Regions from separate parts of the Shewanella livingstonensis genome, predicted to be linked through region 2. Evidence: predicted binding sites of a transcription regulator. Region 2 holds the regulator's gene; each other region holds the start of a gene.
The links. The regulator FliA, encoded in region 2, starts transcription of late flagellar genes. The targets are predictions, from matches to a motif close to CTAAAGNTNNNNNNNNNNNNGCCGATA.
Positions count from the first base shown of each region.

Region 1 (8,379 bases), 760 kb from region 2:
AACCAAGCTCACTCTCAAGCTTATCATTTGTTATGCTAACAAGGCGAATTGACGCGTCAATAGCGAGTCTATTGTAAGTCGATTCAACACAGTTAGCAGAACAAAGAGCTGTTTGAAAGGCGTTTATTATCCCGAGCTCAGGTTACTTACTAACGATTAAGCTTGTGGGCGCATCGCTGGGAATAAAATCACGTCACGGATTGTATGCGTGTTAGTGAATAACATCACTAAACGGTCGATACCAATACCTTGACCTGCTGTAGGCGGTAAACCGTGCTCTAGTGCAGTAATATAATCTGCATCGTAGAACATCGCTTCATCATCGCCAGCATCTTTAGCATCAACTTGTGCTTTAAAGCGGTTGTCTTGATCTTCAGCATCGTTAAGCTCGCTAAAGCCGTTAGCGACTTCACGCCCACCGATGAAAAACTCAAAACGGTCAGTAATGAAATCATTGTTATCATTACGACGCGCTAAAGGCGAAATATCAGCTGGATAACCGGTAATGAACGTAGGTTGCATTAACTTAGTTTCAGCTGTTTCACCGAAGATTTCTTCAAGTAACTGACCACATGTCCAGAATTTTTCTAACTTGATGCCCAGGCTCGATGCTAAGTCGCGCATAAACTCTACATCTTTAACTTGCTCGTAAGTCATTGCTTGAATAGTTGCATTGTCAGGATTATATTTCTGAATAGCTTCTAACATGCTTAAACGTGCATAAGGACCACCAAAGTCTACTGTATGCTCACCGTATGGCATTTGGGCACTACCGAGCAAATCAATGGCAATAGAACTGAGCATTTCTTCAGTTAAGTCCATCAAATCTTTGTAATCAGCGTACGCCATATAGAATTCCATCATGGTGAATTCTGGATTATGACGTGGCGATAAACCTTCGTTACGGAAGTTACGGTTAATTTCAAACACACGCTCAAAACCACCAACAACTAAACGCTTAAGGTATAGTTCTGGCGCAATACGTAAGTACATGGCCATGTCTAACGCGTTGTGATGAGTCACAAATGGACGCGCTGAAGCACCACCAGGAATAACATGCATCATTGGGGTTTCAACTTCCATGAACTCTTTTTTGATCATGAAGTTACGAATGGCAGAAACCACTTTAGAACGCATAATAAAAGTATTGCGAGACTCTTCATTGACGATCAAATCAACATAACGCTGACGATAACGAGTTTCTTGGTCGGTTAAACCGTGGAATTTTTCAGGTAACGGACGTAATGCTTTAGTCAGTAACTGATATTCTTCCATGTTAACGTACAAGTCGCCTTTGCCTGACAAATGCAGCTGGCCTTTAACACCAACGATATCGCCGATGTCTAAACCTTGATAACGTTCTTTTAAGTCACCTTGTACTGGCTTACCAGCATAAGCTTGAATACGACCAGATACATCTTGAATAACTAAAAATGGACCACGCTTAGCCATAACACGGCCTGCAATGCTCGTCTGAAAAGCTAACTCTTCCAGCGCTTCTTTGGTCTGCTCGCCATATTGGGCCTGTAACTCAGCCGCTTTATGGCTACGTTGCCATGTATTTGGATGAGCGTTAGCAGAACAGCTGGTGCGGATGTGGTCTAATTTAGCGCGACGTTCAGCAATCAGTTTGTTTTCATCTTGTACGTGTTCAGTCATGATATATTCTCGCTTTTACCCGCCATCATTCCATGGCGGGAAGTATTAATGTTAATTAAAGTCCTGATTTTAGGCTGGCTTCAATAAACTTATCTAAATCACCATCCAGCACAGATTGAGTATTACGGTTCTCAACCCCTGTACGTAAATCTTTAATGCGGGCGTCATCTAATACGTATGAACGAATTTGGCTGCCCCAGCCGATGTCAGATTTAGCATCTTCAGCAGCTTGCTTATCGGCATTTTGTTTATGCATTTCTAACTCGTACAACTTCGCCTTTAATTGTTTATAGGCAGAGTCACGGTTTTTATGTTGCGAGCGATCGTTTTGACATTGCACCACAGTATTGGTTGGCAAATGCGTTATACGTATCGCTGAATCTGTTTTGTTAACGTGCTGACCACCCGCACCTGATGCGCGGTAAGTGTCGATACGCAAGTCCGATGGATTGATTTCAATTTCGATATCATCATCAATTTCTGGATAAACGAAAACAGAACAAAAAGAAGTATGGCGTTTACCCGATGAGTCAAATGGTGATTTACGCACTAAACGGTGCACACCAGTCTCTGTACGCATCCAACCAAAAGCATATTCACCGTTAAATTTAATCGTAGCCCCTTTAATACCGGCTACATCACCGTCGGTCACTTCCATTAACTCTGGGCTAAAACCATGTGCGTCACCCCAGCGTAAATACATGCGCAGAACCATATTGGCCCAGTCTTGTGCTTCGGTACCACCGGAACCAGATTGAATATCCAAGTAACAGTTTGCTGCATCACTTTTACCAGAAAACATGCGACGAAATTCGAGATCTGCCAGACGACTGTCTAACACCTCTAGTTCTGAAGCTGCATCATTAAAGGTCTCTTCGTCATCTTCTTCAATGGCCAGTTCAAGCAAGCCCTCGATGTCTTCTAGACCAGAGTCCATATCATCAATGGTTTTGACTACTACGACTAACGCAGCACGCTCTTTACCTAGTGCTTGAGCACGTTCAGGCTCATTCCACACTTCAGGACTTTCAAGCTCTCGACTGACTTCTTCTAAACGCTCACTTTTAGCAGCGTAGTCAAAGATACCCCCGAAGTAGCTCAGTACGTTCAGCGAGCTCTTTGATTTTGAATTTTACCGGATTAACTTCAAACATGAATATTCAACTTAAAATTAGCAGTTAACAGAAGGTGCAACGGCGCATTTTACCTCATGATAGGCGCTAAACCTAGACCAGAAGGCTGATTATTAATAAACAAATGACGAATATATTTCATCAAATCAACATCAATAAAACCATTTACCGCGAGTATAGCGATTAAATATGCGTCATATTATTTTATAGCGGATGGTGTAAAGGAGCATGCATAAGATTGGGTCACAAATTATGTCGCTGCTTATTCAAATGACGAGACGAGTAATCATCAAATAGCGGTTTATATTATGATAAAAAAAATGAACCCCTTAGAGTTCATTTCCCAATTCATATCAACAACGGTTATATTTTAAATTGACCCACTAGCTGAGATAAAGTCTGGCCTTCATTGGCGACTGTTTTACTCATACCAGATGCATCTTGACTGGCTGTTAATAGCGTATTAACAATCTCTTGTACTGAATTAATGTTACGATTGATTTCTTCAGTTACTGAGCTTTGCTCTGTCGCTGCTGTGGCAATTTGAGTACTCATATCATTAATACTGGTTACCGATGAGGTCACCGCACCCAAACTTTCAGAAATAGCCCTAGAAGACTCCACCGAACTCAAACAACTCACTTGGCTTTGTTCCATAGTTTGTACCGTTTGGGTCACTAGCTTATGCAGTTCAGACAGCATTTCATTAATTTCAACCGTGCTGGCTTGGGTACGGCTGGCCAAGTTTCTCACTTCATCAGCAACAACCGCAAAACCTCGACCTTGCTCGCCGGCTCGCGCGGCTTCAATTGCCGCATTTAATGCCAGTAAATTGGTTTGATCAGCAATCCCACCTATTACACTCAGTACAGAGTTAATTTTTTTAGACTGTTCACTTAGTGACTTAACGTTGGCGGCAGCATTGTCAATTTGGGTCATTAAACTGGACACCTCAGTTAATGAAGTATCAACACAATCTTGTGCTTTAGCGACGTTATCTGAAGCAGCATGGGTTGCTTCTGCTACCATATTAGTATTATGAGCCACATCATGAGCTGTCGCTGACATTTCAGTAATCGCGGTGACAATTTGGTCAATTTCATTATTATGGTTATAGAGTTGCTCAGTCATTGATACTGTTTGACCACTGATACTTTGCGCGGCATGTTTTACCCTGCCCGTTGCACCCGCTACATCACCAATAATATGCTGTAATTTATCGACAAATAAATTAAATGCACTGCCTAATTGGCCAATCTCATCTTCACTGGTGATATCTAAGCGTTTGGTTAAATCGCCTTCGCCTTTAGCAATATCATTTAATGAGGTGGCCATATTTTGAATTGGCACCACCATTTTATGTGCCATTAATACCACAGCAAACGCAGTTACGCCTGTAAGACCTAAAGCAATTAATAGAAATAATAATGACTTCTGGTTCATCTCTTCGGTTTTATAAACTTCATATGCCGCAATCGATTCTTCTATATCATCAATGTAGGCACCCGAGCCTAACATCCAATTGGTGTTGGGGATCATCACGGCAAAGCCTAGTTTTTCAATAAGCTGATTGCTTCCTGGTTTTTGATAATAATACGAAAAATTACCGGTACCCGCTTTAGCTGCATCCAACAAGCCAACAATGATTTTAGTACCATTGGGATCGGCCATATCGATTTTATTTTGACCTTCAAGTTCGGGCATGGTCGGGTGAAAAATATTCACACCTGCATCATCATATATAAAAAAATACCCTGCACTGCCAAAACGTAAATCCCTTAATGCCGCATTGACATTACCTTTGTCATCTAAAGCAAGTTGATACTCAACAACGCCTTGAGCGATCTGAATAGATTCTTTAAGTTGGTTTTTGCGTTCTGAAATTAGCTTACTACGAAAGTTATCTACATCGTTTTTCAGCGATGAGCCTTCGTTAACATAAAAAATACTCAGTAAAACGATGAGGATCAACGAAAGTGGAATTAACGATAACCCCAGTAGTTTATTGCGTAGGGAAGATCTCAGCATAGTGGCAAGCCTTTTTAGGGTAATGGTCTATTTAATATAATAGTCTATTTATTATAGATGTTTACACTAACTAACGAACAATTACAGCCCAATAAAGTGAAACATGTCGCAAAAATATACAATACAACCGCTTTTTACAACATCGACAATCCAGCGCCCACTGCAGCAAATCCTATGACTAACCATACAAGACTAGGCTTAAACACTTTTAATAAACTAAAACCAATAATCACTAATGCCATGTCCATTGGCATGATCACTGCGCTAGTAAACACTGGTTGATAAAGTGCTGAAAGCAATAAACCAACAACGGCTGCATTTACCCCTGCGAGAGCGCCAGCAATGGCTGGGTGTTGGCTTATAGAATGCCAAGTTTTTAAGCCCACCAGCATCAATAAAAAACCAGGAAGGAAAATAGCTAACGTAGCAACTAACGCGCCAAGAATAGGCGACTCTAACCATAAATCTGCCCCTAAAAAGGTCGCTAACGTGAACATAGGTCCAGGAATGGCCTGTGCAAGCGCATAACCAGTTAAAAAGCGGTCTGGGGTAATATATTCACCCACACTGGCTTCAAGCAAAGGCAGTACCACATGGCCGCCACCAAACACTAAACTGCCCACTTGGAAAAATTGTGCAAAAATTTGTCCGAGACTATCAGGTTGATTGATAAGATATAGCGACGCAGTTATTCCTATAATAAATAACGCTAACCACCCATAGTTAAGCTCTATAGCTGGGGCATCTGGCGTAATACTGTCTCCACGAGTCATCAACATTACCCCTATAATAGCCGCCACAATTAACACTCCAATTTGCATTAATAATGAAGGCATTAATATGATAGTAACGGCAGTTGCCGCCATCAGCATTTTAGCGGTCTTTCGTTGGCAAAATTGGTGAAACATTGACAAGGTAGCATCAGCAACAACGACTACAGCCAATAGTTTTAAGCCATGGATAACGCCCTCAACGGCCGTTAACTCTAGCCATTGAGCACTGGTCACAGCAAATAAAAACATCAATAAAAAGGACGGTAAAGTAAACCCTAAAAAGGCAGCTAATCCGCCCACCAAACCACCACGATGATAACCAATAGCAAAACCAATCTGGCTTGAACCAGGTCCCGGCATAAACTGACTTAGGGCAACAAAACTAGAATACTGTTTGCCGTCTAACCATTGCAGCTCATCAACAAAGGCTTTTCTAAAGTAACCGATATGAGCAGCTGGGCCACCGAAACTGATTAAACCTAACGCTAAAAAGCGACTGAATATTTGCCACATCGTCCTGATACCTTATTATGTTGATAAACAATGTTATGACATTGAGATTACATTTTTATGATGACAAAAACATCAAAAAGTGAACCGCCCAAATAAGTACTGAATGCCTGCGCGGGTTTACGGTAATCACTTAAGGCTTATCTTTAGCAAATTACCCTTAAGTAAAATAGGTGGCGTCAAGTACGCTAAAATAAGCTTGAGCGCTCAATTTGATTGCTGACAAAATGACACATCCAATAACTCAGATTTAATACCGGTTAAACGGATATGCTTAGCGGTTAAATGCTGCATGGCAAACAATCACCACGCTCAACATCATCATATGTCACAGCTGCTCGCCTCTCCTGCACTAAGCATGCTAAATACTTGGTCACACAGTTGCTTTAATTGTTGTAAATCTTCAATACTACCACCAACTTTACAGCGCATTTGCTCAGGAATACTCAACGCTTGCTGATATAACTGTTGGCCTTGTTCAGTAACATGCAGTACTCGCACGCGCTCATCTAACTCACTGCGACCGCGGGTGACTAACGTTTTACTTTCTAACCGTTTTAATAACGGTGTTAGTGTTCCAGAATCGAGATGTAATTTTTCACCTAAGGTTTTAACGCTTATTCCCGGTTCTTTCCAAAGTACCATCATCACCAAATATTGCGGATAAGTTAGCGACAACTCATCTAATAAAGGTCGATATGCACGGATCACAGCATTGGTCGCACTGTATAATGAAAAACATACTTGGTTTTCAAGAGCTAGCGGGTTTTGCGCTGTAGGTAATTGAGATTCAGTAAACGCTTTACTAGACATAGGATTCACTCCACTAACCAATAATATCTGTTAATCATAACATTGGTTGTGCACAACCTATAATCAAAAAAGACTCAATAAGTGTTTTTTAACAAAAAACCATCAAGCCGTTCGATTTTCAGCCGATATATTATTATCATTCTATTTTATATTAAGGTTAATCATGTCACTTAGTATTAATTCACCATCTTCAATGCCTACAACGATTGATTCAGGCAGCAGTTTAAAAGTTGCGGTTATGGCTAAAGATCAGCAAAAAATTGAAGGCCAAATGGCTTTACAATTGATTGAAGCAGCGCAACCACCCGCGCAGCAACCTGTTGGTAATAGTGGTCATAATGTTAATACAACTGCATAAAGTATTTGCAGCTGCATTAAAACCCTAGCGAATATGTATCATTATATTCCTAGGGTATTTGCAGCTTATCGACATCGCGTGATAAATAACCACTGACAGATCAACATCCGCTTATTTACCGAAAGAAGTTAGTAACGAAGCCATTTTAACGCATCATCTTGTTTTTCAAAATATTGGATCTCACCTGCAATAAACCAACTGCCTATTTTTGCCGCCCATTGTTGCCAGTTTTTATTACCCCAAATGGCGACCCTTTCAAACTCGGATTGATGTATTAATCCTAGCGTTAAATCATCCCAAGCGGCATGCAAATCCCAACCGTCGAGTTCAGTGGCATCAAGAAACAAACTCACTTTAGCTTGTTTAACTTGGCTTAATGCTCCTTCTAACATAGGCGTAATAACCAGATAATCATCATGAGTTAATGTACCCGTTACTTTTAATGTCACAAAGAACACATTTTCAATTCGATTTATGCCAATCGATAAACCATGTTTTTTCATTTCCATTTGAAGGCTCCTTTGTTATGCGATGACACAATCAACTATCCGTGCTTGAATAATACTTGCGCATGCTTAGATTTTAACCAACTCGAAAAGTAAGTATGCGCAGAAGTGCACAAAATGGCAGCTAGAGTACTCAAGGTGTAATTGAACATATTCGCTTTATGCGGTTAGTATTTGATGAGCCTGGGTAGCGGTTTAAGCTGAGGAGTCATTAGAGCTATTGCGACTAAGCCTAAGCCTAAGCAACGCTGACAATAGAGTGCTAAGGCTATAATTTTCAACATAATCATTATTAATATCGTTATTTTAAAAGCTATGATGGATAATCTACTTTATAAGCATCATTTCAACAGCTCACGGTCAAACCATCATCACAATAATGTCATTATATGGCGGGCCTATGGACAGAATAAAGGATGATTAGAGATCGTCAATTAAACCAAAACTCGCGTAATCCCCTTTTCTATGCAGATGTATTTTAACATCAACGAAGCAATTATAGATGCGTGCCCCTTCGTCCGTCTTGTGTCGACAATTGTGAAAAAATGGCTGCTGCTAGCATAGTCATCATTCCAACGGTAACAAAAGTCAGTTGAAAC
Region 1 is NZ_CP034015.1:1,017,828-1,026,206, reverse strand. It holds gene lysS (lysine--tRNA ligase) at 157-1,659, opposite strand; one part of gene prfB (peptide chain release factor 2) at 1,715-2,737, opposite strand; one part of gene prfB (peptide chain release factor 2) at 2,739-2,813, opposite strand; gene EGC82_RS04445 (methyl-accepting chemotaxis protein) at 3,156-4,820, opposite strand; gene chrA (chromate efflux transporter) at 4,955-6,106, opposite strand; gene ohrR (transcriptional regulator OhrR) at 6,425-6,916, opposite strand; gene EGC82_RS04430 (cytoplasmic protein) at 7,080-7,274, shown strand; gene EGC82_RS04425 (SpoIIAA family protein) at 7,403-7,783, opposite strand; gene EGC82_RS21350 (MFS transporter) at 8,277-8,379, opposite strand, start outside.
Region 1: the regulator FliA is predicted to act here: its motif matches at 7,018-7,044, upstream of EGC82_RS04430 (cytoplasmic protein).

Region 2 (8,379 bases):
TTTCAATTGCCAATTACCGGGCCCTTGCTGATTGGGGCAGCTTCATGTTTGGTTCTGCATTAACGATGTCAATTTCGGCTATTGTTGCGTTGTTATTAATCAATTTGTCCTTTGGTGTGATGACTCGCGCCTCGCCTCAACTGAATATTTTCTCTATTGGTTTTCCGGTCACAATGGTCAGTGGTTTGTTGATTTTGTGGTTAACATTAGCACCTATCATGGCCCATTTTGATGAAGTGTGGATGGCTGCGCAGTTACTTATGTGTGATGTTCTGCAACTTCAATGTCAGCTTGATGGCTCAGTAGTATTCTAAGGGGCATGTATGGCAGAAAGTGACAGCGGTCAAGAACGCACAGAAGACCCCACATCCAAACGACTTGAGCAATCTCGAGAAAAAGGTCAAGTCGCTCGCTCTAAAGAGCTAGGCACGGCAGCGGTACTGCTTGCTGCGTCGGTTGGGTTTTCGATGACAGGACCGGCAATTGCCAAAAGCCTCTATAATATTATGAAGCAAATTTTCTCGATGGAGCGAGATCAAATTTTTGATACTAATTCCATGTTTCGGGTATGGGGAGTGGTGGGGGATGAGCTTGCCTGGCCGTTAATTAGCTTTATTGCTTTGCTAGCATTTGTGTCTTTTCTGGGTAACATTGTGTTGGGTGGCATATCTTTTTCTGTCAAAGCGTTTATGCCTAAAGGCAGTAAAATGAACCCGATGAACGGCTTTAAACGCATGTTTGGCACCCAGGCATTAGTTGAGTTAACAAAAGGCATAGCCAAGTTTTCAGTGGTAGCATTGTCGGCGTATTTTCTGCTTAGTTTTTACTTCTATGATATTTTGACCCTCTCTAGCGATCATCTTCCTGGTAATGTTTACCATGCTTTAGATTTGCTCGTTTGGATGTTTATTTTACTCTGCAGCTCGATGTTATTGATTGTGATTATTGATGTGCCATTTCAAATTTGGAATCACAATAAACAACTTAAAATGACTAAGCAGGAAGTCAAAGACGAATATAAAGACACTGAAGGTAAACCTGAAGTTAAAGGCCGGATAAGACAAATGCAGCAGGAGATGGCACAACGGCGCATGATGACCGAAGTACCTAATGCGGATGTTATTGTGGTTAACCCAGAGCATTATGCTGTGGCAGTTAAATACGATGTTAGTCGCTCATCTGCTCCTTATTTAATTGCTAAAGGTGTCGATGATGTTGCCTTTAGAATACGTGAAATTGCTCGGGAACATAACGTTGCTATTGTGTCGGCCCCGCCATTGGCTCGTGCTATTTACCATACCACTAAGATTGATCAACAAGTGCCAGAAGGTCTATTTACTGCTGTTGCGCAGGTATTGGCTTACGTATTCCAACTTAGGCAATATCAAAAAGGTAAAGGTCGTAGGCCAAAACCTATCCCGCTGAAACAACCCATACCAGATGATTTAAAGCATTAAAAAATAGTCTATCTTAGATAAATAATATTTATGGCTTAATTTTTGCTTTGTATGTTTGTTCGCGTCAAATAACAGTCCATTGACGCCGTGATCTGACATAAAGGGTTCATCTTAATATGGATGCAAAAGCAGCTTTTGGCCAAATGAAACAAATAAAAGTATCTACTTTTAAAGGGATCGGAACGCCTTTATTAGTACTTGCTGCGTTAGGTATGGTGGTTTTACCCATTCCTGCTTTTTTGCTAGATATTCTGTTTTCATTCAATATTGCGTTGGCTTTAGTGGTGCTTTTAGTTGCTATTTATGCTGACAGACCACTCGATTTCGCCGCTTTTCCTACCGTATTATTAATCGCAACGCTGCTCAGACTCGCGCTAAACGTCGCCTCTACCCGTATTGTACTGCTTGAAGGTCATAATGGTGGTGCCGCTGCGGGTAAAGTGATTGAGGCCTTTGGTTCTGTGGTCATTGGCGGCAATTATGCTGTTGGTTTAGTCGTGTTCATTATTTTGATTATTATTAACTTTGCTGTGGTAACTAAAGGTGCAGGGCGTATTGCTGAGGTGAGTGCTCGTTTTACTTTGGATGCTATGCCGGGTAAGCAAATGGCCATTGATGCTGATTTAAATGCTGGCACATTAACCCAAGATCAGGCGCGGATCCGCCGTGCTGAAGTGACTCGTGAGGCCGATTTCTACGGTGCGATGGATGGTGCTTCAAAGTTTGTTAAAGGTGATGCCATTGCAGGGATCATGATCTTAGTCATCAATATGATTGGTGGATTTGTGATTGGGATGATCCAGCATGGATTAGACTTTTCTAGTGCAGTTGAAATTTATACCTTACTGACCATCGGTGATGGTTTGGTAGCGCAAATTCCCGGTTTGTTGTTGTCTATTGCTGCGGCCTTAATGGTCACTCGTCAAAATGAGTCTGGCGATATGGGTCAAATGATGTTTAGTCAGATGTTTGACAGTCATAAATCATTAGCCATTGCAGCTGGGTTACTCTTTATCATGGGTATTGTGCCTGGAATGCCTCATGTGGCATTTTTGACCTTTGCCTTTATTACTGCTGGTGCCGCGTATTTTATCTACAAGCGTAATGTTGATAAAAAACAAACTGCACTGACATTGGCAACTAAAGGGCCAGTAGAAACTAAAGATAAAGAACCTAAAGATTTAAGCTGGGACGATGTGCGTCATGTTGATACGATTGGTCTTGAAGTGGGTTATCGCTTAATTCCATTGGTTGATAAGTCTCAAGGTGGTGAGTTATTAGGCCGAATCAAGGGTGTGCGTAAAAAGTTATCCCAAGAGTTAGGTTTTTTAGTGCCAGCGGTGCATATTCGTGACAATCTAGACTTATCACCTAATGCGTATCGTATTTCCTTGATGGGAGTAGTGGTAGGCGAGGCTGAAGTGAGGCATGACTGTGAGTTAGCGATTAACCCTGGCCAAGTTTACGGTAAACTTGATGGTATTGAAACTCGTGATCCCGCTTTTGGTTTAGAAGCGGTTTGGATAGCGCCAGAGCAACGTGAACATGCACAAACATTAGGCTATACCGTCGTCGATACCGCAACGGTTGTAGCCACTCACATAAGCCAGTTACTTACTAATAATGCGGCAAAACTATTAGGTTATGAAGAAGTGCAGCAGTTAATTGATATGCTTGCCAAGAACTCGCCTAAATTAGTTGATGGTTTTGTACCTGATGTGATGCAGCTAGGAACGGTCGTTAAAGTGATGCAAAACTTACTCAACGAAGGTGTTTCAGTTCGTGATCTACGCACCATAGTGCAGACATTGTTAGAATATGGTACCAAGAGTAATGACACTGAAGTATTAACTGCAGCAGTGCGTATAGCGCTAAAACGCATGATAGTACAAGAAATCTCGGGTCCAGAACTTGAAATCCCTGTCATTACATTGGCGCCAGAGTTGGAACAGATGTTGCATAAGTCTATGCAGGCTACCGGCGGCGAAGGACCTAATATTGAACCGGGCCTTGCAGAACGTATGCAGCAGTCTTTATTGGACGCTGCACAGAAGCAAGAAATGGTAGGGCAACCAGCCATTTTATTGACATCTGGTATGCTAAGGTCAACGCTGTCACGATTTGTTAAATACACTATTCCAAATTTACGAGTGATTTCTTATCAAGAAATACCAGACGAGAAACAGATTAGAATTGTTTCTGCTGTGGGCCAATAGTGATAACGTCAGTTTATAGAGGTGCGTAAGTGAAAATTAAACGATTTTTTGCCAAAGATATGCGCGCGGCATTGGCTCAGGTAAAAGAAACCTTAGGTTCTGACGCTGTCATTATGTCAAATAAAAAAGTCACCGGCGGAATTGAAATTGTTGCTGCTGTGGATTATGACGAGCCTAAAGCCGCTATTGCATCACAAGCACCAACGACCAGTTTTATGGATGTCAGTGACGACCAAGTCTCACTGGGTACCAAGCCTGCGATGAAAGTCCAATCTAAGGTTAATCCACCTCCGGCGGCTGATTCTTTACAGGCATTGCTTGAAAAGCAACATAACCGCATGAAGCAACAAATGTCTGTGCGTCAAGACGAACCTGAGTTACCAGAATGGGCGCGCCAATTACAAGGTGCTAAATCGGCCAAACCAGCATCAACTTCTCAATCGCAAATGGCTCCTGAACAAGCTAAAAAAACTAATAAAAACCAATCTGCCGATATGGATGCATTGCGTGAAGAGATGGCTTCACTACGAAGCTTATTGACTCATCAAGTATCATCTTTGATGAAGGACCAGAAAAAACGTACCGATCCTGTTGGTGCAATGCTTGAAAGTAAATTGATTGCGGCAGAGTTTTCTCCGGTAGTAGCTGCTAAACTGGCTGGATTAAGCCAGCACTATACGCCTGCAGATTTGGTGCGTGCATTACCGCAAAGTTTAGCTAACTTACTTGACAATCAAGGTGATGATATTGTTAAACGTGGTGGTGTTGTGGCATTTGTGGGACCTACTGGTGTAGGTAAAACAACGTCTTTAGCCAAAATTGCCGCCCGATTTGCTGCCCATCACGGCCCAGAGCAGGTCGCTTTGATTACCACAGATCATTACCGTATTGGTGCCTATGAGCAATTAGCCACTTACGGTAAAATAATGGGTTGTCCGGTCAAGCAAGCACATGATTTAACCGAATTAGAACAAATTCTCTATCAATTTAGAAATCGTAAGTTAGTATTAATTGATACCGCGGGTATGGGACAACGTGATATGCGTCTATATCAGCAACTTGATAATTTAACAGCAAATAGTAGGATCCCTATTCGGAGTTACTTAGTCTTATCTGCGACCGGCCAACGTCGCGTATTACAAGATGCTGTAGAACACTTTAAACGCATTCCATTATCAGGTGCAATTTTAACAAAGTTAGATGAATCAATATCAATTGCAGGTGCATTGAGCGTATTGATTCAAAATGAGTTACCATTAAGTTATGTTACTGACGGCCAACGTGTTCCTGAGGACATGAAAGTGGCTGATACGCTAGAGTTGGCTAAGCAGGCACTCTCGGCGTTAAATGAAACAGAACAACAATCGTCACAAGACACAGTGTGGTCTAATGACACAGCCTATGCATTTGAGTAAAGATATGACTCGGGATCAAGCAAGTGGTTTACGTATGATGAATCAACCAAATAACGATAAAGTTAAAGTCATTGCCGTATCCGGTGGTAAAGGCGGAGTGGGTAAAACGAGTGTGTCAATTAATACTGCCGTTGCATTAGCTGAAAAAGGCAAACGTGTATTAGTACTTGATGCTGATTTAGGTTTAGCCAACGTCGATGTCATGCTCGGGATCCGTGCTGAGAAAAATTTATCTCATGTTTTGTCCGGAGATGCCGAATTAGATGACATCATAGTACGCGGACCTAAAGGTATTGGCATTGTTCCAGCGACATCAGGTTCGCAAGCGATGGTTGAGTTGTCGCCAGCACAGCATGCAGGGTTAATACGTGCATTCAGTGAAATGCGTACTCAGTTCGATATTTTAATTGTCGATACTGCTGCCGGTATATCTGACATGGTGCTGAGTTTTTCTCGTGCATCACAAGATGTATTAATTGTTGTATGCGATGAACCGACATCGATTACCGATGCTTATGCATTGATTAAAATCCTAAGTCGTGAGCATGGCGTGTTCCACTTCAAAATTGTGGCAAATATGGTGCGTAGTTTACGAGAAGGTATGGAATTATTTGCTAAACTCAGTAAAGTGACGGATAGATTTCTAGATGTTGCTTTAGAACTAGTGGCAACAATACCGTTTGATGAGAATTTACGTAAAGCTGTTCGTAAGCAAAAGCTAGTTGTTGAGGCGTTTCCTAAATCACCTTCTGCTATTGCTTTCCATGGATTAGCCAATAAAATTATGACTTGGCCGGTTCCACAACAACCAGGCGGTCATTTAGAGTTCTTTGTTGAACGTCTTGTACAACGTAAGCCGATACAAGAAGGAAGAACGGGTGAATAAAGCCGCAGCGTATACTCAATTCGATAACAAAACGTCTATTGTTGAACAGTATGCACCGTTGGTAAAAAGAATTGCTCATCATATGCTGGCAAGATTACCTGCATCGGTGCAACTTGATGATTTATTACAAGCTGGAATGATGGGGTTACTTGAGGCTTCATCTAAATTTGATAACAGCAAAGGGGCTAAGTTTGAAACCTTTGCTGGTATTAGGATCCGTGGTGCTATGATCGACGAAATTCGACGTGGTGATTGGGTTCCTCGTTCTGTTCATCGCAATAATCGTCGTGTCGCACAAGTGATTGATGAATTAGGGCAGCAATTTGGGCGTGATGCTAATGATACAGAAATTGCTGAAAAGCTTGATATGTCACTCGATGAGTACCATCATATATTAAATGATGTTTCTGTGGGTAAAATCATAGGCATAGAAGATCTTGGTGTTTCGCAAGATGTGTTAATCACAGATAATGAAACACCAGATGAGGCCTTTGACTCACTTGCTGAAATTCAATTCCAATCTGCATTGGTTGAAGCAATTAAGACATTGCCAGAAAGAGATGCGCTAGTGTTGTCGTTATATTACGATGAGGCGCTAAATTTAAAAGAAATCGGTGCCATCCTTGAAGTTAGTGAATCGCGAGTTAGCCAGATATTAAGTCAGGCAATGCTCAGATTAAAAGCGAAACTCAAGCATTGGACACAAGAATAATAACTAATTAGAGCAAACGAGTGTCAGCTCACCGGAGGAAACCTTGGACAAGAATATGAAGATTCTTATTGTTGACGATTTTTCAACAATGAGGCGTATCATTAAGAACTTGTTGCGAGATTTGGGATTTAATAATACCCAAGAAGCAGATGATGGCTCAACAGCCCTACCTATGTTGCAAAAAGGCGATTTTGATTTTGTAGTAACAGACTGGAACATGCCAGGAATGCAAGGTATTGATTTGCTTAGAGCAATTCGTGCTGATGACTCATTAAAGCATTTACCTGTATTGATGGTAACCGCAGAGGCTAAGCGTGAACAGATTATTGCTGCAGCGCAAGCTGGTGTAAATGGTTATGTGGTAAAACCTTTCACAGCCGCTACGTTAAAAGAAAAGCTAGATAAAATCTTTGAACGACTAGCATAAGCAAGGATAAGTCATGCAGGCATCAATATCGGGGTTAATCTCCCTCGAGCAGGCCCAGGAACTTGTTGAATTGCTTACTTTAGGTCAGCAAGATAAAGCTGATGATGTTATCAGAGAGCTTGCAACGCCTTTGCAGCGCGAGCTTTTTGAAGAAGTCGGTAAATTAACTCGACAACTCCATAGTGCACTAAAAGATTTTCAAGTTGATAACCGCTTATCTGAATTAGCTAATACCGAAATACCTGATGCTAAAGAAAGATTGAACTATGTTATCGATATGACAGAGCAAGCTGCAAATAAAACTATGGATGCAGTTGAAGAATGTCTACCTTTGGCCGATACCATCATTAGCAATATACAATCAATGACCCCCATGTGGGACAAATTGATGCGTCGCGATATCGAATTAGGTGAATTTAAATCGCTTTGTCACGATGTTCAGCAGTTTATGTTACACAGCGAGAATGATTCTAATCGTCTTCGCGAGCTGTTAAACGAAATTTTGATGGCACAAGACTTCCAAGATTTAACTGGTCAAATGATCCGTCGAGTGATTGATTTAGTTCGTGAAGTTGAAAATAATTTGGTCTCAATGTTAACGGTATTTGGTGATCATACTACTGAATCATTACCAACTATAAACGATAATAAAATAGAAGCAGAAGGTCCCATCATGCATGCTGAGCTGCGTGAAGATGTGGTGACAGGTCAAGATGAAGTAGACGATCTGCTATCAAGTCTGGGTTTCTAACTAGGAGTCAATTTAATGTCCTTTGATGTTGATGAAGAGATACTCCAGGACTTTTTAATTGAAGCTGGTGAGATTTTAGAGCTTCTACAGGAGCAGCTTGTTGCTCTTGAAAATAATCCTGATGACAGTGATTTACTTAATGCTATTTTCCGTGGATTCCATACCGTTAAAGGTGGGGCTGGTTTTTTAAGCCTAAAGCCAATGGTTGACGTTTGTCACGAAGCAGAAAATACGTTCGACCTATTACGCACCGGTAAGCGCGGCGTAAATGCAGAGTTAATGGATATTATTTTGCAAGCGGTCGATGCCATTAATACCATGTTCGCTCAAACTCAACAGGGACAGCAACAAGACCCTGCAGATTCAACGTTACTTGCTAAACTTAAATTGTTAAGTTCAGGAGCTCCATTACCTTCAGAAATGACGGCGGGAGAATCAGAACCTATAGAAAATATTGTTGAGTTTAACGAGCCTGAAGTCATTGAAGATATTAGCACTCCATCTGCGGCAATTTC
Region 2 is NZ_CP034015.1:1,778,916-1,787,294, forward strand. It holds gene fliR (flagellar biosynthetic protein FliR) at 1-314, shown strand, start outside; gene flhB (flagellar biosynthesis protein FlhB) at 324-1,457, shown strand; gene flhA (flagellar biosynthesis protein FlhA) at 1,574-3,673, shown strand; gene flhF (flagellar biosynthesis GTPase FlhF) at 3,703-5,088, shown strand; gene EGC82_RS07755 (MinD/ParA family protein) at 5,093-5,974, shown strand; gene EGC82_RS07760 (RNA polymerase sigma factor FliA) at 5,967-6,686, shown strand; gene cheY (chemotaxis response regulator CheY) at 6,730-7,113, shown strand; gene EGC82_RS07770 (protein phosphatase CheZ) at 7,127-7,864, shown strand; gene EGC82_RS07775 (chemotaxis protein CheA) at 7,880-8,379, shown strand, end outside.

Region 3 (8,379 bases), 1.9 Mb from region 2:
AATCCGTCTAACTTATTCTGCGCTACCTTTTAAGCTCATCATCACAACACAATGATGTAGACAACTAGCACCAAAAAAATGTAAACCACAACATCGCAAATACAATGTCGAGTGAGTAGCTTAAGGACGGTACACTTTAACGTTAGTATAGCCTTGCTCTACAAGATATAAAGCTTGCAGCTTACTCATCACACCACGGTCACAATACAATAAATACGTTTTAGACTTATCTAAATCAGCAAACTGGGTAGCTAATTTAAAGAAAGGAATCGCCTTAACCATCACATTATCAATCGACAGTGGGCTTCGCTCTTCTTCTTCAGGAGCACGAACATCAATGATGATTTCACCAGAAGCGACATCTTTAACCGTTTCAGTCTCAGTCACTTGTTGGTTCATTTCGGCTGCAATATCACGAATATCCATCACCACGGCAGACTCAATGACCCGGTCGATTAAATCCTCAGAAAATTTAAGCTCTTGTGCTTCAACTTTTGATAATATCGCTTTAACCGTCGGTTTTTGTGAAATAACACCACAATACTCAGGAATAGACTTAGCAAAATCTTCAGTACCAATAATACGACTCTGATTAATAATGTCTTGTTTATCCATTGCGATAAGCGGGCGTAAAATCAATAAATCAGTACAACGATCAATAACATTCAAATTAGTCAGTGTTTGGCTAGAGACTTGGCCTAAGCTTTCTCCGGTAACTAATGCTTGAATACCGAACTTGTCAGCTATACGAGTTGCGGCTCGCATCATTACACGCTTAAGTACCACGCCCATTAGACCGTTATCTATACGTTCAAGGATCTCTTCAACTACAGGTTCAAAGGGGACTGAAATAAAGCGTACTTTGTGCGACTCACCATACTTTTGCCATAAATGATAAGCCACTTGCTTCACGCCAATTTCGTGCTGAGCACCACCTAAATTAAAGAAACAATAATGGGTACGAGCGCCTTTCTTAATAAACTGAAAACTCGACACCCCAGAATCAAAGCCACCCGATATAAGCGACAATACATCTTCTTGTGTCGCCATAGGGAAACCACCTAAACCTTGAATACGGCGCTCTACCATATAAAGCTTATCTTGATTGATTTCAAGATTAACGGTTACGTCAGGGTCTTTAAGCTTTACCCCTAGCGCCTCAGTATGTTGATTTAATCCACCGCCCACATAGCGTTCAACTTCAATTGAATTAAAATCATGATTACCAGAACGTTTTACCCGTACACAGAACGTTTTACCGGCAATTTCATCACGGTACTTTGGTAAAACCTGCTGATAAATATGATCAATCGAATCAAAACTGTACTCACTCACTTGAACAACGTGAGCAATACCTGGGATACAAGCGAGTCTTTCTGCGAAGGTATCACACAACTCCGGCTTATCCGTCGGTACCTTTACTAAAATACGATCGTATAAACGTAGAACTTTAACACCGTCATCCACGTTCTTAAGTACATTACGAATATTGGTTTCGAGCATTTTAGTAAAGCGCACTCTTACCGACTTGCTCTTCATCATGATTTCAGGGTACAGCTTTACAATAAACTTCATCAGGGTTCCACAGGTATCACCACCAAATAGCACTACACTCGGTTTTGCTAAATAGAAACGACAGTAATACCTTGATAATAAATTAAAAAACAGCACAGCTCTATTTGCTAGATGTGTATACAATCCAGTTAATAGCATAACGTATGCAATAGTTCGCCGATTATACCAAATGATGCCTATTAACCAAACACATTCACTTTTTTATCTGTTATTTGTTCGTAAAAGCGCTGTAAGGCACATTTATAAAACAAAAAAACGCAATCTCTGTAACTTACAGAAATTGCGCTTATCTTTTAATGGCAAACTATTGAGTTACAATTATTTCATTAGACTCTTTAGCCTTACCTTGCTCGATAGAGATTTCAACACGACGATTCCGCGCCCTATTCTCATTTGAATCATTGGCAACTAATGGCCTATTAGAGGCCTCACCAACCACTTTCATTCTTGATTCATCAAAACCAGCCACTCTTCTTAATTCATGGGCGACCGAAACAGCACGCTGACTTGATAATTCCCAGTTTGAACTGTAAAGCTCATTACTAATATCTGCACCATCAGTGTGGCCTGACACCGTAATAATGCCAGGAACATCTTTTAATAACTCACCAATTGAACGTATGATAGGTTTAAACCTAGGTTGTAAAAAACCAGAACCAGAAGCAAACGAACCCTTCTCACGAATACGAATAATAATTTGCTGGCCCAATGACTCAATTTCAATAGCACCGTCAACGATTTCTTCATTGAGCTTTTCAGCCATTTTTTTAACTTGGTCGTTAATATTTTCCTGTGAAGATGCGGCATCCTTTTTAACGGCTTCCGCTTCTTGCTGCGCTGTGGCAGCGGCATTACCACCACGTTGTTCACCACTTTGCTTCTGGGTGCCACCAGCACTGTCTTCTTCACCAGCCTGATATTCAATGGTCGGTTGAGTCATTTCATTAGTCTGTTGATTAATGATTTCAATTGGGGTGGGATCCGGTCGACCAGGGCGAAATTCAAGCGCAATAACAGATGTTCCCTTAGGGATATCTTTCACTTCAACTTTGTTTTGTACCCCAAATGCATACTTCATTGAGCCGGCAATTTGTTTAAACTTCATCACGTCCATTTCAGAGAACGCTAACAACAACACAAAGAAACACATTAGCAACGACATTAAGTCTGCAAATGTGGCCAGCCACATAGGAGCGCCAGCGGGTGGACAATCACACTTGGCCTTAGCCATGAGTTACTCTCCGTCCGTTGTATCAATTTTTCGCAGACTTTCAGCCAAATAATTCTTCAAAAAGCCTTCAATAACTCGCGGGTTCTGCCCATCTTGGATGGCTAAAACCGCATCCATAATTAAATTACGATTCAGTAACTCTTCATTCATTCGTAATGATAGTTTATCCGCCATCGGGATGGCGATCATGTTGGCAATCACCGCGCCATAGAGAGTCGTTAACAATGCCACTGCCATTGAGGGACCAATGGATTTGGGATCATCCATGTTAGATAGCATCGCCACTAAACCAACCAAAGTACCAATCATGCCCATTGCAGGGGCCACATCACCCATGGCTTTAAAAATACCTACCCCTGTTTTGTGACGTTCTTCAGTTAATGCAATGTCTTTTTCTAATGCGTTACGCACGACATCACCATCATGACCATCAACCAACATATCAACCGCTTTTTGCATAAAGGTGTTGGTAATAACCGCTTCTTCCAAGGCTAAGAAACCGCCTTTACGGGCAGCATCAGCCATGGTGACAGCTTGTTCGATTAAATCTTCAGGTTTATCTAATTTAAACATGAAGGCTTTCATACCAATCTTTATCGAACCTAAAAATTGTTTTAGGTTAAACTTCATCATCACCACAAATAAAGAACCGGCTACAACAATCAAAATTGACGGTACATCGATGAATAATCCGATGCCACCACTGGTCACCATCGCACCAATAATAAATGCAAAAGCACCGATAATACCTATCAGGGTAGCTAAATCCACAACCTCTCCTCAATCGCAGTCATTGCGCTGCCTATTTATGCTGCTTTATCGTGCTATTAGCGCACGTTCTTTAATCCGAACAACTCAACTACATGTTGTGTAAACTATATTGCCCATGGTTTTATATTACAGCAACCATTTCAATACTATGTTTCAATACTATTTTACGCTATCAATGCTAAATCATGACTTATTATCGGACAAACTCGGCTCAAGTTTAGCGTTTTTTACACATTCTAAACAAAATTCAATAACAAAGCGTGTTGTTGAGCAAATAACCAGCGACTGTATTTGACCGATACGCTGGGCTGATATACCTTGTCACACGCTGAATGAAAGGAATATTAATCGTGGCTAAAAAACCAGAAAACCTCAGTTTTGAACAATCATTAACTGAACTTGAAACCATTGTTGCTCATTTGGAGCAAGGTGAAGTATCGCTGGATGATGCGCTGAAACAATTTGAGCGTGGTATTAAACTAGTCCGCCAAAGCCAAGCCAAGCTTGAACAAGCACAGCAAAAAGTGTCTATTTTATTAAATGAAGATGATGCTGAATTAACCTCGTTCACCGTTGAAAGTGAATAATCGTCAAATAGTGTGTATTAAATAATAGGTCTTGATACGTGTTAGCTGAAGCGATAACAACATACCAAAAGCGCGTTAATGCTATTCTTAACGAGCATTTAACCCAACTTGATGATGCTGCCCCAGATTTAAAAGCAGCGATGCTGCATGGTGCATTATTAGGTGGCAAACGCATTAGGCCTTTTTTGGTCTACAGTGTAGGTGATATGCTTGGTGTCAATATCAATGCACTTGATAAAGCTGCCGCAGCCATTGAATGCATCCATGCTTACTCGTTAATACACGATGATTTACCCGCTATGGACAACGATGCACTTAGACGTGGTAAGCCTACTGTTCATATAGCATTTAATGAAGCAACAGCCATACTTGCTGGGGACGCACTCCAAACGTTGGCATTTGAAATAATCACAGCTCCCTGTCAGGACTTACATCCAAAGCAACAATTAGCTATGGTTAGAATATTAGCAAAAGCGTCTGGGTACCAAGGCATGTGCGGTGGCCAAGCAATTGATCTCAGTGCTACCGATCACAGTATTGATATAGACAGATTAACCGAATTACATAATAAAAAAACCGGCGCGTTAATCAGTTGCGCAGTCGAGCTAGCGTTAATTGCTGCAGATGTACCCGATGATCACTATCAACTGATGATGAAATATGCCCATACACTCGGATTAGCTTTTCAAGTACAAGATGATATTTTAGACATCATCGCAAGCACCGAAGAGTTGGGGAAACCCCAAGGCAGTGACCAACAATCGAATAAAAGCACTTTCCCTAAACTATTGGGTCTAGATGGTGCTAAAGCCTGTGCAGAACAACTAATACAAGACGCACTATCAGCGCTGACTAAATTACCATACAATAGCCAGTTAATTGCAGACTTCGCCCACTACATTATTGAGCGAAGATTATAATAAAGAGTCAGACAATCTCGCTATGAGCTTCGATATTTCTAAATTTCCAGTACTAGCGAAAGCTAATACACCAGAAGAATTAAGGAAGTTACCTCAAGGTTTACTTCCTCAAGTATCTGATGAACTCAGACAATTCTTACTTCAGTCTGTTGCTATTTCTAGCGGACATTTTGCTTCTGGCTTAGGCACAGTAGAATTAACTGTGGCACTTCATTATGTCTACAATACTCCATTTGACCGCTTAGTATGGGACGTAGGCCATCAAGCTTATCCGCATAAAATTCTGACTAATCGTCGTGATCAAATGCACACTATTCGACAAAAAAATGGTTTGCACCCTTTCCCATGGCGTGAAGAAAGTCCATACGACACCTTTAGTGTTGGTCATTCAGGCACTTCTGTTAGTGCGGCATTAGGTATGGCGATTGCAGCAGAAAAAGAAGCCGCTGGCCGTAAAGTCGTTGCAGTGATTGGTGATGGCGCAATGACAGGCGGTATGGTATTTGAAGCCCTCAATCATGCTGGCGATCTGCATAACGACATGCTTGTGGTACTTAATGATAATGAGATGTCGATTTCTGAAAATGTTGGTGCCCTTAATAATCATTTAGCACAGCTGATGTCAGGTCGTTTTTACACCACTATTAGAGAAAACAGTAAAAAAGTGCTTAAAGGTATGCCTACCATTAAAGAAATGGCCAAGCGCACCGAAGAACACCTTAAAGGCATGGTCGTGCCAGCAACACTGTTTGAAGAGTTAGGGTTTAATTATATTGGCCCAATCGATGGTCATGATGTCGATTCGCTCGTTGAAACCATGCGTAATATGCGCAACCTTAAAGGCCCACAAATACTGCATATCATGACCAAAAAAGGTCGTGGTTATGAACCTGCCGAAAAAGATCCTATTGGCTGGCACGCAGTGCCTAAGTTTGATCCTAGCCAATTTAAAAAACCAGCGACTAAGCCTGGCTTGCCTACTTTTTCACAAGTATTTGGTAAATGGTTATGCGACATGGCAGCAACAGACGACAAGTTAGTTGCGATTACGCCGGCTATGCGTGAAGGCTCTGGCATGGTTGAGTTTTCACAACAATTCCCTAGTCAATATTTTGATGCCGCCATTGCAGAACAGCATGCCGTCACCTTAGCGGCAGGATTTGCCTGCGAAGGTCTAAAACCTGTTGTCGCCATTTACTCAACCTTTTTACAGCGCGGGTACGATCAGCTTATCCACGATGTTGCCTTGCAACGTCTACCGGTATTATTTGCCATTGATCGCGGTGGTATTGTTGGCGCAGATGGCCCAACTCATCAAGGGGCATTCGACTTAAGCTTTATGCGTTGTATTCCTAATATGATCATTATGGCGCCATCCGATGAAAATGAATGTCGCCAAATGTTGTACACCGGATATTGTTACCAAGATGGCCCGACGGCAGTCCGTTATCCTCGAGGGTTTGCTACTGGTGCTGCACAAGTCGATGCCATGACCTTAATACCAATAGGTAAAGGGGTGTTAACCCGCCAAGGTCAAAAAATTGCTATCGTTAATTTTGGCACCACACTTGAGGCCGCTACTGATGCTGCTGAAAAACTGGATGCTACAGTGGCCGATATGCGCTTTGTTAAACCACTTGATTTAAGCTTGCTTGAACAACTGGCAAACAGTCATGATGTGATTATTACCGTAGAAGAAAACGCGATTATGGGTGGTGCAGGTTCAGGGGTGATTGAAGCATTACACAAAATGCGTATCGTTAAACCTGTACTACAAATAGGCTTACCTGATGAGTTTATTAAACACGGTGCACCTGATGAGATTATCGCAGAGCTGCAACTTGATGCTCCTGGTATTTTAGCGCAAATCCAAGCGTTTATGGCTTAATAGCTATACCTTCACGACCATTACATTCGTTATCATTGTGAAGACTTGCCGATAATACCAATAAAAAAGGACTGAATATTCAGTCCTTTTTTTATATCTCTTACACTAGTGTATCGCTCTAGTACTAATATTTCTCGTATCTAGACACAATATTGGCTTAAATACTAAGCTTCAACATCCACACTTGCACCGCCTTGGGATACCATCACCATAGCAGGACGCAGTAAACGATCATTCAATAAATACCCTTTCTGCATTACCATCATTACAGTGTTGGCAGGAAATTCAGCACTTGGCTGCATACCAATAGCTTGATGATGATCAGGGTTAAATGCTTCACCTTGTGGATTAACTTGCACCACACCAAACTTTTCAACCGAGTTTAAAAAGCCTTTCATGGTCAGCTCAACGCCTTCATAAATCGCTTTGGTCGCTTCATTTTCAGGAGCAGTACCTTGTAAGGCGCGCTCCATATTGTCGATCACAGGCAATAGTTCGTTAGCAAACTTTTCCAAAGCAAACTTACGTGCTTGCTCGACATCTTTTGCCGAACGAGTACGGATATTCTGTGTTTCAGCAGCCGCGCGCATTTCAACATCTTTACGCTCAGCTAAGGCTGCTTCAGACTCTGCCAGTAGCTGCTCTAACTCTTCAATACGAAAATTTGCTTGGGTTAATTCATCCATCAAACTTACTTCATCAGCAGCGACTTCAGGAGTTACCACTTCTTCCACTTGATCTTGCGATGTATTGTTCGATTCGTTGCTCATGTTCACTCCAGCACAAAAATGCGTTATTGGGTATTCGACTACAATAAATAAAGTGCCCATTTACTGAAAATTAACAGCAAATCTCACACTTCTAATAAGTTTGAGTATATTATGGGGATCAATTCTTATGTTTCAAGGCCTAAAGGCATAACAAACTCGAATATGACTAAATTGTTTCAGACAATCGGACTCATCGGCAAACCACATCATCAAGGGACTAACCTTACGTTAACCCGGTTACATCATTGGTTGAGCATGCAGGGCTTTAAGGTTATCGTTGAAGGACGAGTATCTGCAGAGCTAGGCCCTGATGTTTGTTCAATGGACCTACTTGAAATGGGTGAGCATTGTGACTTAGCCATCGTGGTTGGTGGTGACGGTAATATGCTCGGCGCGGCACGAATATTGGCTCGTTTCAATGTTGCTGTAATAGGCGTAAATCGTGGTAATTTAGGCTTTTTAACCGACTTACCTCCCGATAACTTCGAAGAAGCCTTGTCTAAAGTATTGGGAGGAGAATTTGAAACTGAACACCGCTTTTTACTTGAGGCAGAAGTTCACCGCCATGGCAAAATAACCTCTAGCAACACCGCAGTGAATGAAGCAGTGCTTCACCCTGGCAAAATTGCTCATATGA
Region 3 is NZ_CP034015.1:3,656,236-3,664,614, forward strand. It holds gene thiI (tRNA uracil 4-sulfurtransferase ThiI) at 121-1,575, opposite strand; gene EGC82_RS15800 (flagellar motor protein MotB) at 1,880-2,806, opposite strand; gene pomA (flagellar motor protein PomA) at 2,810-3,577, opposite strand; gene xseB (exodeoxyribonuclease VII small subunit) at 3,928-4,164, shown strand; gene ispA ((2E,6E)-farnesyl diphosphate synthase) at 4,203-5,084, shown strand; gene dxs (1-deoxy-D-xylulose-5-phosphate synthase) at 5,107-6,972, shown strand; gene grpE (nucleotide exchange factor GrpE) at 7,137-7,742, opposite strand; gene nadK (NAD(+) kinase) at 7,905-8,379, shown strand, end outside.
Region 3: the regulator FliA is predicted to act here: its motif matches at 3,772-3,798, upstream of pomA (flagellar motor protein PomA).